DNA from 3 places in the Shewanella glacialimarina genome. Region 2 is predicted to be linked to each of the others. Evidence: predicted binding sites of a transcription regulator. Region 2 holds the regulator's gene; each other region holds the start of a gene.
The links. The regulator sigma-54, encoded in region 2, starts transcription at its own class of promoters, with help from an activator protein. The targets are predictions, from matches to a motif close to GTTGGCACGNNNNTNGNNT.

Region 1 (4,829 bases), 910 kb from region 2:
AAGTTAGTGGCTTGACCCAGTGCATAATTGAATAATGAGCAGCAGGAAGGACAGATTTAATCCCCCTAAAGCAAGATAAATCATTATTCGATTTATGTTTTTAAGTAAAACAAACTAGTATCTATTTATTCGGATATTTTAATAAAAAAAGGCAGTGTTATGTCGAGTATCATGGAATCAGTCAACAAACGTACTCAATTAGTTGGCCAAAACCGATTAGAGTTACTGTTGTTTAAGCTTAATGGGCGTCAACGTTTTGGCATTAACGTGTTTAAAGTGAAAGAAGTGCTTCAGTGTCCTCCGTTAACTAAGTTACCTAAACTGAGTCCGTTTGTTAAAGGGGTTGCACACATTCGTGGTGCTACTATTTCAGTCATTGACTTAAGCGCTGCAACAGGTGGACGTCCACTCACTTCTACTGAGAATTGCTTCATTATCATTTCTGAATACAATCGCAGTGTTCAAGGTTTCTTAGTCAGTTCTGTTGAACGTATCATCAATATGAATTGGGCTGCCATTATGCCTCCACCAAAAGGAGCCGGGCGTTATTCTTATTTGACCGCTGTTACTGAAATTGAAGGTGAGTTGGTTGAAATTTTAGACGTGGAGAAAATTCTCGATGAAATTTCTCCTGTTAAAACGGCAATCAGTGAAGAAGTTAATAAGACATTAACCATAGATAGAGAACAACATTATCATATTATGGTGATAGATGATTCAGCTGTAGCTCGTAAGCAAATTATTCGTTCTCTTGAGTCTTTAAATTTACAAATTGATACCGCCAAAGATGGTCGAGAAGCACTGAACAAACTCAAGGCCATAGCAAAAGAGATGGATGATGTATCGTTAGAGATCCCGTTGATTATCTCAGATATTGAAATGCCTGAAATGGACGGATATACCCTTACTGCTGAAATTAGAGATGACCCTAAATTAAAAAACATTAAGGTTGTGCTACACACTTCTTTAAGTGGCGTATTTAATCAGGCAATGGTACAAAAAGTAGGGGCAAATGACTTTATTGCCAAGTTTAATCCTGATGAATTAGCCGCAGCAGTAAACAAACATTTAAGTTTGTAATATTTTTTGTCTATTGAACGCAGTAGGCAGCATGAGAATTCATGAATGTTAGTTATGCGTAAAAGCTCTAATGATAGGGTAAATATAACTCATTATATTAGGATGTGAATGTGACAGATAAATCACTCGCAGAAGCAGAATATAATCAATTTAGGTTGTTTTTAGAACAACACAGCGGCATCGTCTTAGGTGAAAATAAACAATACCTAGTACGAAGTCGTTTAGCTCCATTGATGGGCAAATACAGTTTACCCTCATTATCTGAAGTGGTTAAGCATTCAATGAAGCCCACCGAACGCCAATTACGTGCGGAAGTGATTGACGCTATGACAACCAATGAAACATTGTGGTTTCGTGACCGTTATCCATTTGATTTATTATATAATACTTTACTACCTGAATATTCTAAATTAGGTCGTTCATTACGTATTTGGTCTGCTGCTTGCTCTTCAGGGCAAGAGCCTTACTCATTAGCAATGACCTCTTTAGAGTATCAACAACGCAAGCCGGGTGCACTGCCTGGTGGTGTGACTATTCAAGCGACTGATTTGTCACCTTCAATGCTTGAACGTTGTAAGAATGCCGAATATGATGGCTTAGCATTGGCGCGTGGATTATCAGAAGAACGTAAACGTCAGTTTTTTGATGCTTTGCCTAATGGCAATATGAAAGTCAAAGATAATGTTAAGCGGTTGGTGAATTTTAGAGCGCATAATTTACTTGAAAGTTACACTCTTTTAGGAAAATACGACATTATTTTTTGTCGCAATGTATTGATTTATTTTGCTCCTGAGGCAAAGGCTAAAATTTTGCGGCAATTTGCTGCCGCTTTAAACCCAAAAGGCATTTTATTTCTTGGAGCATCAGAATCTATTTCCGGATTAACAGAAGAATTTGACATGGTCCGCTGTAACCCAGGTATATACTACCAAAAGAAAACCTAGTTTAAACCATTGAAAAGCATGTGTTACTTCCTGCACATGCTTTCCTTTCTACATATCCTCCCATTGATTAAATAATTGGCATAACCCTTGCTTCATAACTATCAGTTAGCTGATGGAGGCAATTTTATGGCGATTAATTTTGATAATGCACTTGGAGTACATCAATACTCCCTTGGTGTCAGGGCGCAGCGCGCTGAAGTGCTATCAAGTAACATAGCGAATGCGAATACTCCTGGGTATAAGGCTCGCGATGTCGACTTTTCCTCAGCAATGCAAGCAGCTAGCTCTCGTCAGAAAGGTTTAACGATGAGCATTACTAATGAAAAGCATTTTGATTTAACTGCTCTCAGTCAGCAACATGTCAAATTCCGAGTCCCTAATCAGCCTGATACTGGCGATGGTAATACGGTTGATATGCAACAAGAACAATCAGCCTTTATGCAAAACTCTATTGAATACCAAATGTCACTAGGGTTCTTAGAAAGTAAGTTTTCAGGTATGCGTAAAGCATTACGAGGTGATTAATTATGAGCTTATTTAATATATTCAATGTCGCCGGTTCAGGTATGACAGCACAGTCTGTCCGCTTAAATACCACCGCGAGTAACATTGCTAATGCTGACTCTGTTTCCAGCAGTATTGATCAAACTTATCGTGCTAGACACCCTGTATTTGAGGCTGAAATGTCCAAAGCCAGTTATCAGCAGTCAGGTTCTCATCGCGTTAATGTAAGTGGCATTGTTGAAAGTGATAAGCCATTGATTAAAGAATATTCACCAGATCACCCTATGGCCGATGGTGACGGTTTTATTTATAAGCCTAATGTAAATGTAATGGAAGAAATGGCTGACATGATTTCAGCTTCTCGCTCTTATCAAATGAATGTTCAAGTCGCAGATGCAGCTAAAACTATGTTGCAACAAACACTTAGAATGGGTAAATAACATGATTATTGTAGGAGGTAAATTATGAGCCTCGTTAATCCATATAGTAGCCAATCTTTGCCACAACAGGCATTGGCATCGTCTAATACCGGTACGGTCAGTAAAAATACCGTTCAATCGAACACGACGAGTACTACAACAGGTAACCCATTTCTAGATGGTATCCGTTTACCTGATGCGCCTGAAACACCTGCTGCAAAAGATCAAATGCTTAAGCAGGAAGATTTTTTTGCACTGCTTAGTCAACAACTTTCGATGCAAGATCCGTTTAAGCCAGTTGATAATGATCAAATGATTGCTCAAATGGCTTCATTCTCAACAGTTGATGGTATTTCAAACTTAAATAAAGAAATTCTAAATTTGAATGGTGTAATGAGTTCAAGCCAGGCTTTACAAGCTTCTAGTTTAGTTGGCCGTAAAGTGTTGATTCCATCAGATACTGGAGCTATTTCGCCGGCAAGTCCTGAAATTAAAGGTGTGGTGAGTACACCTGCAGCCATTGATAAAATAAGCATTCGTATTGAAGATGAATCAGGTCAGTTAATTAAGACCTTTGAAATTGATGGTAGTGCTGGCGGAAACGTAGACGTGGCATGGGACGGTTTAGATAAAAATGGTAAACCGGTGGTTGAAGGTGCTTACGTCATCAAAGCTAGCGGTAAAGTCGATGGACAATCTCAAGATTTACCTGTTTCTACTTATGCGCATGTGACGAGTGTTTCATTAGGTACAGCAGCAACTGGGGCGATTCTTAATCTTCGTGGTATTGGTGGCATTAAATTGACCGATGTACTTGCGGTGTCCGAATCATAAATTTAATAAAGCTTGTGACAATAAATTGTCATTAAAGAAAACCTGATTACTCGAGGTGAAATATGTCTTTTAACATCGCATTAAGTGGTATAGCAGCCGCTCAGAAAGATCTAAATACCACAGCCAATAATATTGCAAACGTAAATACAATAGGCTTTAAGGAGTCTCGTGCTGAGTTTGCGGATGTGTATGCTAACTCTATTTTTTCTAACAGTAAAACGGCAGTTGGTGGTGGTGTTGCTACCACTCAGGTCGCGCAGCAATTCCATCAAGGGAGTTTGCAGCTTACCAGCAACTCTTTGGATATGGCGATAAGTGGTGGTGGTTTTTTTGTGACCTCATCTGAACTTGGTGCACGCGATCAATCATTTACTCGTGCAGGTGCTTTTAAAGTTGATTCAAATAATTATATGGTTGATTCGGCTGGTAACTTCTTACAGGGTTTTCCTGTAGATAAAGAGGGAAATTCAACATCAGTAAGCTTAACCACAACTCAGGCTATTAAAGTACCAGATACAGCTGGAAGCCCTGTAATGTCAAGTAAAGTGGGCCTGCAAATGAACCTAAATGTCGGCGAGTCAGCTTTAGACCCCGCAGCATTTGATCCAAGCAATGCTGACACCTTCAATAACTCTACTTCTGTGACCATCTATGACTCACTGGGTGAATCGCATATTTTGACCACCTATTTTATTAAACCAGAAGATGGTGCCTACACTGGTGAAAGTAACTGGGTTGCTTATTATGCTGTAGATGGTAAACAGGTTAATTTAGATGGTGCAGCAGGCCAATACAGCGTTGATACTACAGGTGATGGTATTGTTGATGGTGCACCTCGTAATGCACAAACAGCGGGGGGCTGGACTGGTTCTGTTATAAAGTTTAATGACGCTGGAACTTATACTGGGACTAGTCCTGTAGTATTAAAAACTCAGGCACTTGGTGTTACTGGTGCAAATGTGTTGGGTCCAGGAGCTGACGGCTCACAGACTATTACTATCGATTTTAACAATCCGACCCAATACGCTTCACCATTTGAGGTGACTGA
Region 2 (4,829 bases):
TTTTAAAGCAAAGGTGGGTATACGATTAAAAACTAGATTTAACCGATGGAGAAATGATTAGGATCAACAACCTTCTTCGAACTTGTCATTAATTAAATTACAGATAGCATCAAGAGCGGATTGTGCATCTGGCCCTTCTGCTATGATATCTATGGTTTTACCTAAGCCACTTTCAAGCATTAATAAGCCCAATACACTGGCCGCGCTGGCCTTTTTTTCACCCTGGATCAGGGTAACATTGGCATTAAATTCATTAGCAAGAATAGCCAGTTTGGTAGCAGCTCGTGCGTGTAAACCAAGCTTGTTTGATATGATGACTTGGCGCTGTAAAAGACTCATTTAGTTAAGTTCCGACAAGTAACTGAATAGCGATTATTTATGCTTGTTTATAAGCTCTCGGTGCCTTGCTTGAACAACATGTTTTTTACCACTTGAAAAACGTTTAGCAAGCTGGTCGGCGATATAAACTGAACGATGCTGGCCACCAGTACAACCAATAGCTATGGTTAGGTAGCTGCGGTTATTGCGCTCTAAGTGGGGCATCCATGTTTCAAATAGGTTTTCTATTTGCCAAATGAATTTATTTACCAGCGGTTGCTGGCCAAGAAATTCCTGCACGGGTTCATCTAATCCAGTAAAGGGACGTAATTCTATTTCCCAATGTGGGTTAGGTAAAAAGCGTACATCAAACATAAAATCGGCTTCGGCGGGCATACCATATTTAAAACCAAATGACTCAAAATTGATCACTAACTCTTTATCAACACTGCCCATTAAAATTTCACGTACTTGATCACTAAGTTGATAAATATTTAACTTAGATGTGTCGATAAAATGGTCTACGTATTCAGAAATAGGCGCCAGTAGCTTACCTTCAAATTGAATCGCATCCTGTAGGGACATATTCTTTTTCGATAATGGATGTAGTCTGCGGGTTTCACTGTAACGTTTTAGTAGGGCTTCATCACTTGCCTGTAAAAAAAAGCTTATGACTTCAGTATCCTTAGATAACCACGCAAGCTGCTGCTGTAATACTTTACCTTGCTCTTCTATATTTCTAACATCAACACTTATGGCCACCAGTTCATTGGTGTTTCTAAGCTGCTCTAATAGTCGTCCAATTAAGGGCAGTGGTAAGTTATCAACGCAATAGTAACCCAGGTCTTCTAGTACCCTAAGTGCGACAGATTTACCTGAGCCCGAACGACCGGATACAATGACTAATTTCATGCTGTGATAACCTGATAGAGTTCAGTTGAGTTACTTGCTTTTCGTAACTGCTTAAGAATCTGTTTATCCGATAACTTTTCAGCCATTGAGGATAGGGTACTGAGATGTTGCTGGCACTGGTCTGCTGGCACCAGTAATGCAAATAAGAGATCCACTGGTTGTTTGTCGATAGCATCAAATGAAATCGCTTCTTCGCACTTTATAAAAACCGCGATAGGGCGAACGATGGACGTTAAACGACCATGCGGGATTGCAATGCCAGAGCCTATTCCTGTGCTACCCATTTTTTCTCTAGCCACTAGGCTTTCAAAAATCTCTTGTGAAGATAGGGATGGGTACTGGGCTGCAGCTAAATCGCTGATAAGCTCCAGTACCTTTTTCTTACTGCCCGGTGTGGCACAGGAGGTGCATTCCGGCTGCAGGATGGTACTAAGTTCCATCATTAATGCTTAGTTAATTTCTCTTTGTGTTTAATGACCTGACGATCGAGTTTATCAATCAGGGCGTCTATAGCGTGATACATGTCGGCATGTTCAGATGTCGCAAATACTTCAGCTCCATTTAAGCTGACTTTTGCTTCAGCTATCTGTTGTTGCTTTTCGACATTTAATACTACGTGGACATTATTGATCTGATCGAAATGTCGTTCAAGTTTTGTAAACTTACTTGTGACATATTCTCTTAGTGATTCAGTAATTTCAATATGATGACCCGTCAAGGTGATTTGCATATTTTTCCTCCAATTGCCTAGGTAGATTATAAACTCTTACGTTGGTTTGAGGGAGGGATCATCATCGCTTCGCGGTATTTCGCGATGGTGCGACGTGCAACATTGATCCCTTGTTCTGCCAGAAGGTCTGCCATTTTACTGTCGCTTAATGGCTTTCTCTGGTTTTCAGCTGCCACCAGCTTTTTAATAAAGGCTCTAATTGCTGTAGATGAACACTCTCCGCCATCATCAGTACTTACATGGCTAGAGAAAAAATACTTAAGTTCGAATAGTCCGCGCGGTGTATGCATATACTTTTGCGTGGTGACACGCGAAATAGTAGATTCATGCATTTCGACAGCTTCAGCTATGTCATTCAACACCATAGGCTTCATTGCTTCTGCACCATACTCAAAAAAACCTTGCTGAAATTGCACAATACAATTGGATACTTTAAGCAGGGTGTCGCTACGGCTTTCTAAGCTTTTTATAAACCATTTGGCTTCTTGTAAGTGACCTCGAATAAATTGAGTATCTGTTGAACTCTTACTACTTTTTGCCATGGCGGCATATTGTTGATTAATCCCTATTTTAGGCATGTTATCAGGGTTCAATTCAACTACCCAACGGCCATTCTTTTTCGTCACTGACACGTCTGGGATAACATATTCATCATCCGGTGGGGTGATCATCGTGCCAGGACGTGGATTTAAAGATTGAATTAATTCAATGGCTTCGCGCAGCTCATCTTCTTTTAGCTTAGTTTTACGCATTAAGGTGCGAAAATCACGTCCTGCTATCAAATCTAAATAATCTTTGATTAATATTCTGGCATTATCAATATGTGGCGTATCTGGTGCAAACTGAACAAGTTGAATCAACAAGCATTCACTTAAACTACGCGAAGCAACCCCGAGAGGATCGAAATGTTGTATGCGTTTTAGTACCGCTTCTACTTCGTCTAATTCGACAGAATCATCGCCCATAGCTTCTAAAATATCTTCAGTACTTTGGGTGAGATAACCTGTGTCATCAATGGCATCAATAATGGCTGTGGCAATAGCTAGGTCTGTTTCAGAAAAAGGGGTTAGATTTTTTTGCCATTCTAAATGCTCGTATAATCCTTCGGATGTTTCACCTTGGAAGGGCATGTCATCATTTGGCATGCTGCCTGAACCCGAACCAGGACTTGCCATTGGTGAGGCGCTGTACACTTCATCCCAGGTAGTATCCATTGGCAAGTCTTCAGACATTTGCTCTTTAGTCATTGACTCTGCGGTGTCGACATTTGAAGTGTCTTTTTCGACTACAGGTGCACTGATTTCATTGAAGTCAGTTTCTGATAGGTCTTTTGAGTTGTCATTTTTGTTGCTAAGTGCTGAAAATTCATCTTCCATTTCAAGCAAAGGATTGGAATCTAATACTTGTTGAATTTCTTGCTGTAACTCCAAAGATGATAACTGCAGCAAACGTATAGCTTGTTGCAGCTGTGGGGTCATAGTGAGGTGCTGACCCATTTTAAGTTGGAGTGAAGCTTTCATTACTGCTGATCCCTAGAAGAATTCGGCTTTCTACACTGATTAAAGTGAGTGATAGTCGCAATTTTTTAACAAATGGTTTTACTTTACCTACAAACGATCTATTAGCTTAGTTGCCAGAAACACTATGCCAAGCAAGTGCTTCAGATCCTATTTAGATTAACTATAGCTTGAATTGTTCGCCTAAGTATACTGCTCGAACTTGCTGATTGTTGAGTACTTCAGTTGGAGTGCCTTCGGCAATCAAATTTCCCTGACTAACGATATATGCCCGCTCACACACATCAAGTGTTTCACGGACGTTATGATCAGTAATTAATACGCCTAGGCCACGGTGTTTGAGTTGAAGAATGATTTTCTTAATATCAATCACTGAAATAGGGTCAACACCCGCAAAGGGCTCATCTAACAATATAAATTTAGGATTGGCTGCTAAAGCGCGTGCAATTTCTACCCGTCGTCTTTCGCCTCCAGATAGTGACATGCCTAGGCTATCGCGAATATGGGTAATATGGAATTCTTCTAAAAGATGTTCAAGTTCCTGAATTCGCTCATCCGAAGTCATCGATTTTCGGGTTTGCAACACGGCCATAATATTATCGTGCACACTGAGCTTTCTAAAAATACTGGCTTCTTGCGGTAAATAGCCAATACCTTTTCGCGCACGTAAATGCATTGGGTCAGCAGTTAAGTCATCGTCATCAATTAAAATGCGGCCATGATCACTTTTGACTAAGCCAACAACCATATAAAACGTGGTCGTCTTACCTGCGCCATTGGGACCAAGTAGTCCGACAATCTGGCCTGTTTTTACAGTTAGACTGACACTTTTAACCACTTGACGACTTTTATAGCTTTTAGCTAAATTCTCAGCTGTTAAGGTAATTTGGGTCATTGGTTACCTTGCTTTTTTAACGGAATTTCAGGTAATTTTTGTACTGGTGAATTATCATTTTGGAAGTTTTCCGGTTGAATAATGGTAATAACACGATCTTCACCTTTACCGGTACTTTCAGCGATAAGTTCCTGAGCATTAATATTGTAACGGATCACATTACCTGTCACTTTACTGCCAGCTTGATCTAGCTTAGCGTTACCGGTTAATAACAGTCCAGTTGTTGCTAAGTCATAACGAATTTCATTGGCACTGGCTGTACCTATGCGACCATCATCAAGTTCTTGTGAAAACGTAGCAGGGTTACCGGTCGCAATGAGCGTTTTAGTCTGGCCGTTTTCAGCTGAAAATGCCCGCAGTTCATCGGCTTCGATATTGATCGAGCCTTGGGTAATCTTTACTGGTCCGTTAAAAATAATTTGATTATTTTTAACATCAGCTCGTTGACTTACAGCAG
Region 3 (4,829 bases), 930 kb from region 2:
GCGGCAGAGCTGCTTGGCCGACCGCTTCAGGGGTTACGTTGGTTTGATATTATTAATCGCGCTTTTTCACCCCAAGATGATGATGGCCACGAAGTGTCATTGAAAAATGGACGTCGAGTTAAGTTGGCTATTACGCCATTAACTCCAGAACCCGGTCAGTTGATTGTATTAACTGATCTAACTGAAACGCGTTTACTACAGAAAAATTTATCCCACTTACAGCGTTTATCGGCGCTTGGTAAAATGGTGGCAACTTTAGCTCATCAAATTCGAACACCGCTATCAGCCGCGCTACTTTATGCCTCAAATTTAGGTAACACTAAACTAGCAGAGCCTTCAAGAACTCGCTTTCAATCAAAACTGGTTGATCGTTTAAATGAGTTAGAGCGTCAAGTAAACGATATGCTTTTGATGGCCAAAGGGCGTCAAGATGCGAAAGCGGATAACGTAGCAGTATCTGATATTATCAATATTGTTATGGCTAATTGTGAAGTGATTGCCAACAAAAAATCCTGTGAGATATTCCAGCAATGCTCAACCGATGCCAGTTTATATGCTAATCGCGATGCGTTAAGTTCTGCAGTGAATAATTTAGTGATGAATAGTATCGAGGCCGGTGCAACCAAAATTAAAATTTGCGCCACTGAAGCTGAAGGTAATGTCATTATTGATGTGATTGATAATGGTAAAGGACTAGACCCTCAAATGCAGCAACAAGTGCTCGAGCCTTTTTTTACCACTAAAGCACAGGGGACTGGGTTAGGTTTAGCTGTTGTGCAATCTGTGGTGCGTAACCATGGTGGTAACATTCAATTATCATGTAAACCGCAAATGGGTTGTCAGGTGCGATTAAGTTTTCCGATGTCTAAAGATTCGGTATTGAATAGTCAGTCGCAGGAGGGTAATCATGTCTGAAGCAAAACTATTACTCGTTGAAGATGATGCTGATTTACGTGAAGCATTACTTGATACATTATTGTTGGCGCATTATGAATGTGTTGATGTTAGCTGTGCAGAAGATGCGATTATCGCGTTAAAAGCACAACATTTTGACTTAGTCATCAGCGATGTCCAAATGGAAGGTATTGGCGGTTTAGGTCTGCTGACCTATTTGCAGCAAGCTCAGCCCAAATTACCGCTATTGTTGATGACAGCTTATGCCACTATTGATAGTGCGGTTAGTGCCATTAAATTGGGAGCTGTTGACTATTTAGCTAAACCTTTTGCGCCTGAAGTTTTGCTTAATCAGGTATCAAGATATTTGCCGCAGAAGCAAAATACTAACCAACCTATTGTTGCCGATGAAAAAAGTCTCGCGTTGTTAGGGTTAGCCCAACGTGTGGCGATATCAGATGCTTCAGTGATGATTTTAGGTCCCAGCGGTTCTGGTAAAGAAGTGCTAGCGCGCTATATTCATCATCATAGTAGTCGTAAAGATGCGCCTTTTATTGCCATCAATTGTGCTGCTATCCCTGAAAATATGCTGGAAGCGACCCTATTTGGGTATGAAAAGGGGGCGTTTACAGGTGCATATCAAGCATGTCCAGGTAAGTTTGAGCAGGCCCAAGGTGGCACTTTGCTGCTTGATGAAATATCTGAAATGGAACTGGGTTTACAAGCAAAGCTGTTGCGTGTTTTACAAGAACGCGAAGTGGAACGATTAGGCAGTCGTAAAACGATTAAACTTGATGTGCGTGTATTAGCCACCTCAAATCGTGATTTAAAAGCCATTATCAATTCAGGTGAATTTAGAGAAGATCTATATTACCGGATTAATGTGTTTCCATTAACTTGGCCAGCACTTTATCAGCGTCCTGCTGATATTTTACCGTTAGCCAGACATTTACTGGTTAAACATGCTAAAGCATTTAATATCAATCCTATACCTACTTTAGGTGAGGTAGCGACTAGACGATTATTAGCCCATCGTTGGCCTGGTAACGTGCGTGAGCTTGATAATGTTATTCAAAGGGCGCTTATTTTAAGCAATGGTGGCGAGATCAACGGGCAAGATATTATTATTGATTCGGCAGATGTGGCTTTACACACAGATATTGACAGTATCGAAAAACCTTTTGAAGTTGAAGGTCTTGGCGGTGAATTGCAAGCGCAAGAGCATGTGATTATTCTTGAAACCCTAACTCAATGTCATGGTAGCCGAAAACTTGTCGCTGAAAAATTAGGCATAAGTGCACGCACGCTACGTTATAAAATGGCTAAAATGCGTGATGCGGGAATTCAATTGCCCGCATAACTGCCGTTTTGTTTTTTACGAACACACAGTGTTTGTTTTATAGCATTTTTTATCAAAGCTACGCATTCCCGCGTAGCTTTTTTGTTTACTGTTAATCTTGGCACTCAAATTGCTTTATCCCATTAAGAAAGTTAAATATCGTCAAATATTCGACGAATGGGAGTTTCAGCATGCAGATCAACGCCAATCCATTACTTCAAGAAATGCAGTCACTTCGTGGTGAAATTGCACCTTCCAGCCGTTCGAACATGGGGTCGGGTATTAGCCCTAACCTAATCCAGCAAGTGAATAACACCTCAGGGTCAGATTTTGGCCAGTTGTTATCCCAAGCTGTCGGCCATGTGAGTGGTTTACAGAAATCATCTTCAAGTTTAGCGACTCGTCTTGATATGGGGGACTCAACTGTGACCTTATCTGACACCGTCATTGCGCGCGAAAAATCAGGCGTAGCATTTGAAGCGACTGTGCAAGTCAGAAATAAACTGGTAGAAGCTTATAAAGAAATCATGAGTATGCCGGTATAACTTGCATCAGAAAGACGTTATTAAAGCAGTATAAAAGTAGGGGCATATTGTGAGCACAGACATAATGGTAGGTTCAGATGCGGCAGTTGATGCCGGTATTCAGCAAGAGAATAAGTCTGGCTTGTTGAGCAATGTGGGCGGGGCAGACATGATGCGTCAAATCACTATGATTTTGGCGTTGGCAGTGTGTTTAGCCCTAGCTGTTTTTATTATGATGTGGGCACAGGAGCCTGAGTATCGTCCATTGGGTAAAATGGAAACCGCTGAAATGATCCAGGTACTGGATGTACTTGATAAAAATAATATTAAATACCAAATCAGTGTTGATGTTGTTAAGGTTCCTGAAGATCAATACCAAGACGTTAAACTGCTGTTAAGTCGTGCTGGAGTCGAGAGTAGTGCCAAAAATGATGACTACTTAAGCCAGGATAGTGGCTTTGGGGTGAGTCAGCGTATGGAGCAAGCGCGATTAAAGCACAGCCAAGAGTTAAATCTTGCCCGTGCTATTGAAGAATTAAAAAGTATTAGCCGTGCCAAAGTAATTCTTGCACTGCCTAAAGAAAATGTTTTTGCCCGTAACGCATCTAAGCCAAGTGCTACTGTTGTAGTCAATGTGCGTCGAGGCGGCCTAGGCCAAGAAGAAGTCGACGCTATTGTTGATATCGTAGGGTCCGCTGTACAAGGTCTTGAACCTTCGCGCGTGACAGTAACTGATTCTAATGGAAGATTACTTAATTCAGGCAGTCAAGATGGGGTGTCAGCACGTGCCCGTCGTGAACTTGAGTTAGTGCAACAAAAAGAAGCCGAATACCGTAAAAAGATAGATTCAATTCTTATGCCTATTCTTGGTCCTGAAAACTACACCTCTCAGGTCGATGTCAGTATGGACTTTACTGCGATAGAGCAAACCTCAAAACGTTACGATCCTGATTTGCCTGCATTGAGCAGTGAGATGACTATTGAAAGTAAATCATCTGGTGGAAGTGTAGGTGGCATACCAGGTGCGCTAACTAATCAACCTCCTATGGAGGCTGATATTCCTATTGAAGCAGGCGGCGGTGCGGCAGCATCATCAAAATCATCGGATACTCATCGAGAAGCCACCCGTAATTTTGACTATGACACGACAATTAGCCATACCCGCCAGCAAGTGGGGCAAGTTCGTCGAGTGAGTGTGTCCGTGGCAATCGACTTTAAACCTGGAGAGGCGGGTGAAGATGGCCAAGTTAGCCGGGTTGCGCGTACGGAACAAGAGTTAACTAACATTCGTCGGTTGCTGGAAGGTGCAGTAGGCTTTAGTAGCCAACGTGGTGATGCGCTTGAAGTGGTAACCGTGCCGTTTATGGATCAGCTTTTAGAAGAACTGCCTGCTCCTGATATGTGGGAAGAACCTTGGTTTTGGCGTGCAATTAAACTGGTGCTAGGTGCATTAGTGGTTTTAGTTCTTATTCTTACGGTAGTGCGCCCTATGCTTAAGCGCCTTGTTAACCCTGATGGTGTTAATATGCCCGATGATGTTCGTTTAGGGCATGAACTTGCTGAAATTGAAGATCAATATGCTGCCGATACGCTAGGCATGTTAAATACCAAAGATGCTGAATACAGCTATGCTGATGATGGTTCAATTCTTATTCCGAATTTACATAAAGATGATGATATGATTAAGGCTATTAGGGCACTGGTTGCAAATGAGCCGGAACTATCTACTCAAGTAATTAAAAATTGGTTACAAGACAATGGCTGATAATAAAACAGATAAAAAAGAAAAAGCTGAGAAAGTCGGTTTTGATTCTGAGTCCATATCTGGAATTGAAAAAACGGCGATTTTATTGCTGAGTTTAAGCGAAGCAGATGCGGCGTCAATTTTAAAGCACCTTGAACCCAAACAGGTTCAGAAAGTGGGTATGGCGATGGCGGCGATGGATGATTTTGGTCAAGAAAAAGTCATTGGTGTCCATAAGCTTTTTTTAGATGAAATTCAGAAGTTCTCTTCAATTGGTTTTAATAGTGCTGAATTCGTACGCAAGGCGCTAACTGCGGCGTTAGGTGAA

Region 1: the regulator sigma-54 is predicted to act here: its motif matches at 2,099-2,117, upstream of flgB (flagellar basal body rod protein FlgB).
Region 3: the regulator sigma-54 is predicted to act here: its motif matches at 2,351-2,369, upstream of fliE (flagellar hook-basal body complex protein FliE).

Annotation. Positions count from the first base shown of each region.
Region 1 covers NZ_CP041216.1:3,011,329-3,016,157, reverse strand. Annotated here, with positions in the region: gene FJ709_RS13135 (chemotaxis protein CheV) at 160-1,080, shown strand; gene FJ709_RS13130 (CheR family methyltransferase) at 1,185-2,024, shown strand; gene flgB (flagellar basal body rod protein FlgB) at 2,151-2,549, shown strand; gene flgC (flagellar basal body rod protein FlgC) at 2,552-2,968, shown strand; gene flgD (flagellar hook assembly protein FlgD) at 2,993-3,781, shown strand; gene flgE (flagellar hook protein FlgE) at 3,844-4,829, shown strand, end outside.
Region 2 covers NZ_CP041216.1:3,923,168-3,927,996, reverse strand. Annotated here, with positions in the region: gene FJ709_RS17160 (HPr family phosphocarrier protein) at 64-339, opposite strand; gene rapZ (RNase adapter RapZ) at 373-1,230, opposite strand; gene ptsN (PTS IIA-like nitrogen regulatory protein PtsN) at 1,227-1,670, opposite strand; gene hpf (ribosome hibernation promoting factor) at 1,673-1,960, opposite strand; gene FJ709_RS17140 (RNA polymerase factor sigma-54) at 1,987-3,480, opposite strand; gene lptB (LPS export ABC transporter ATP-binding protein) at 3,641-4,372, opposite strand; gene lptA (lipopolysaccharide transport periplasmic protein LptA) at 4,369-4,829, opposite strand, start outside.
Region 3 covers NZ_CP041216.1:2,991,173-2,996,001, reverse strand. Annotated here, with positions in the region: gene FJ709_RS13030 (sensor histidine kinase) at 1-915, shown strand, start outside; gene FJ709_RS13025 (sigma-54-dependent transcriptional regulator) at 908-2,254, shown strand; gene fliE (flagellar hook-basal body complex protein FliE) at 2,425-2,778, shown strand; gene fliF (flagellar basal-body MS-ring/collar protein FliF) at 2,843-4,522, shown strand; gene fliG (flagellar motor switch protein FliG) at 4,515-4,829, shown strand, end outside.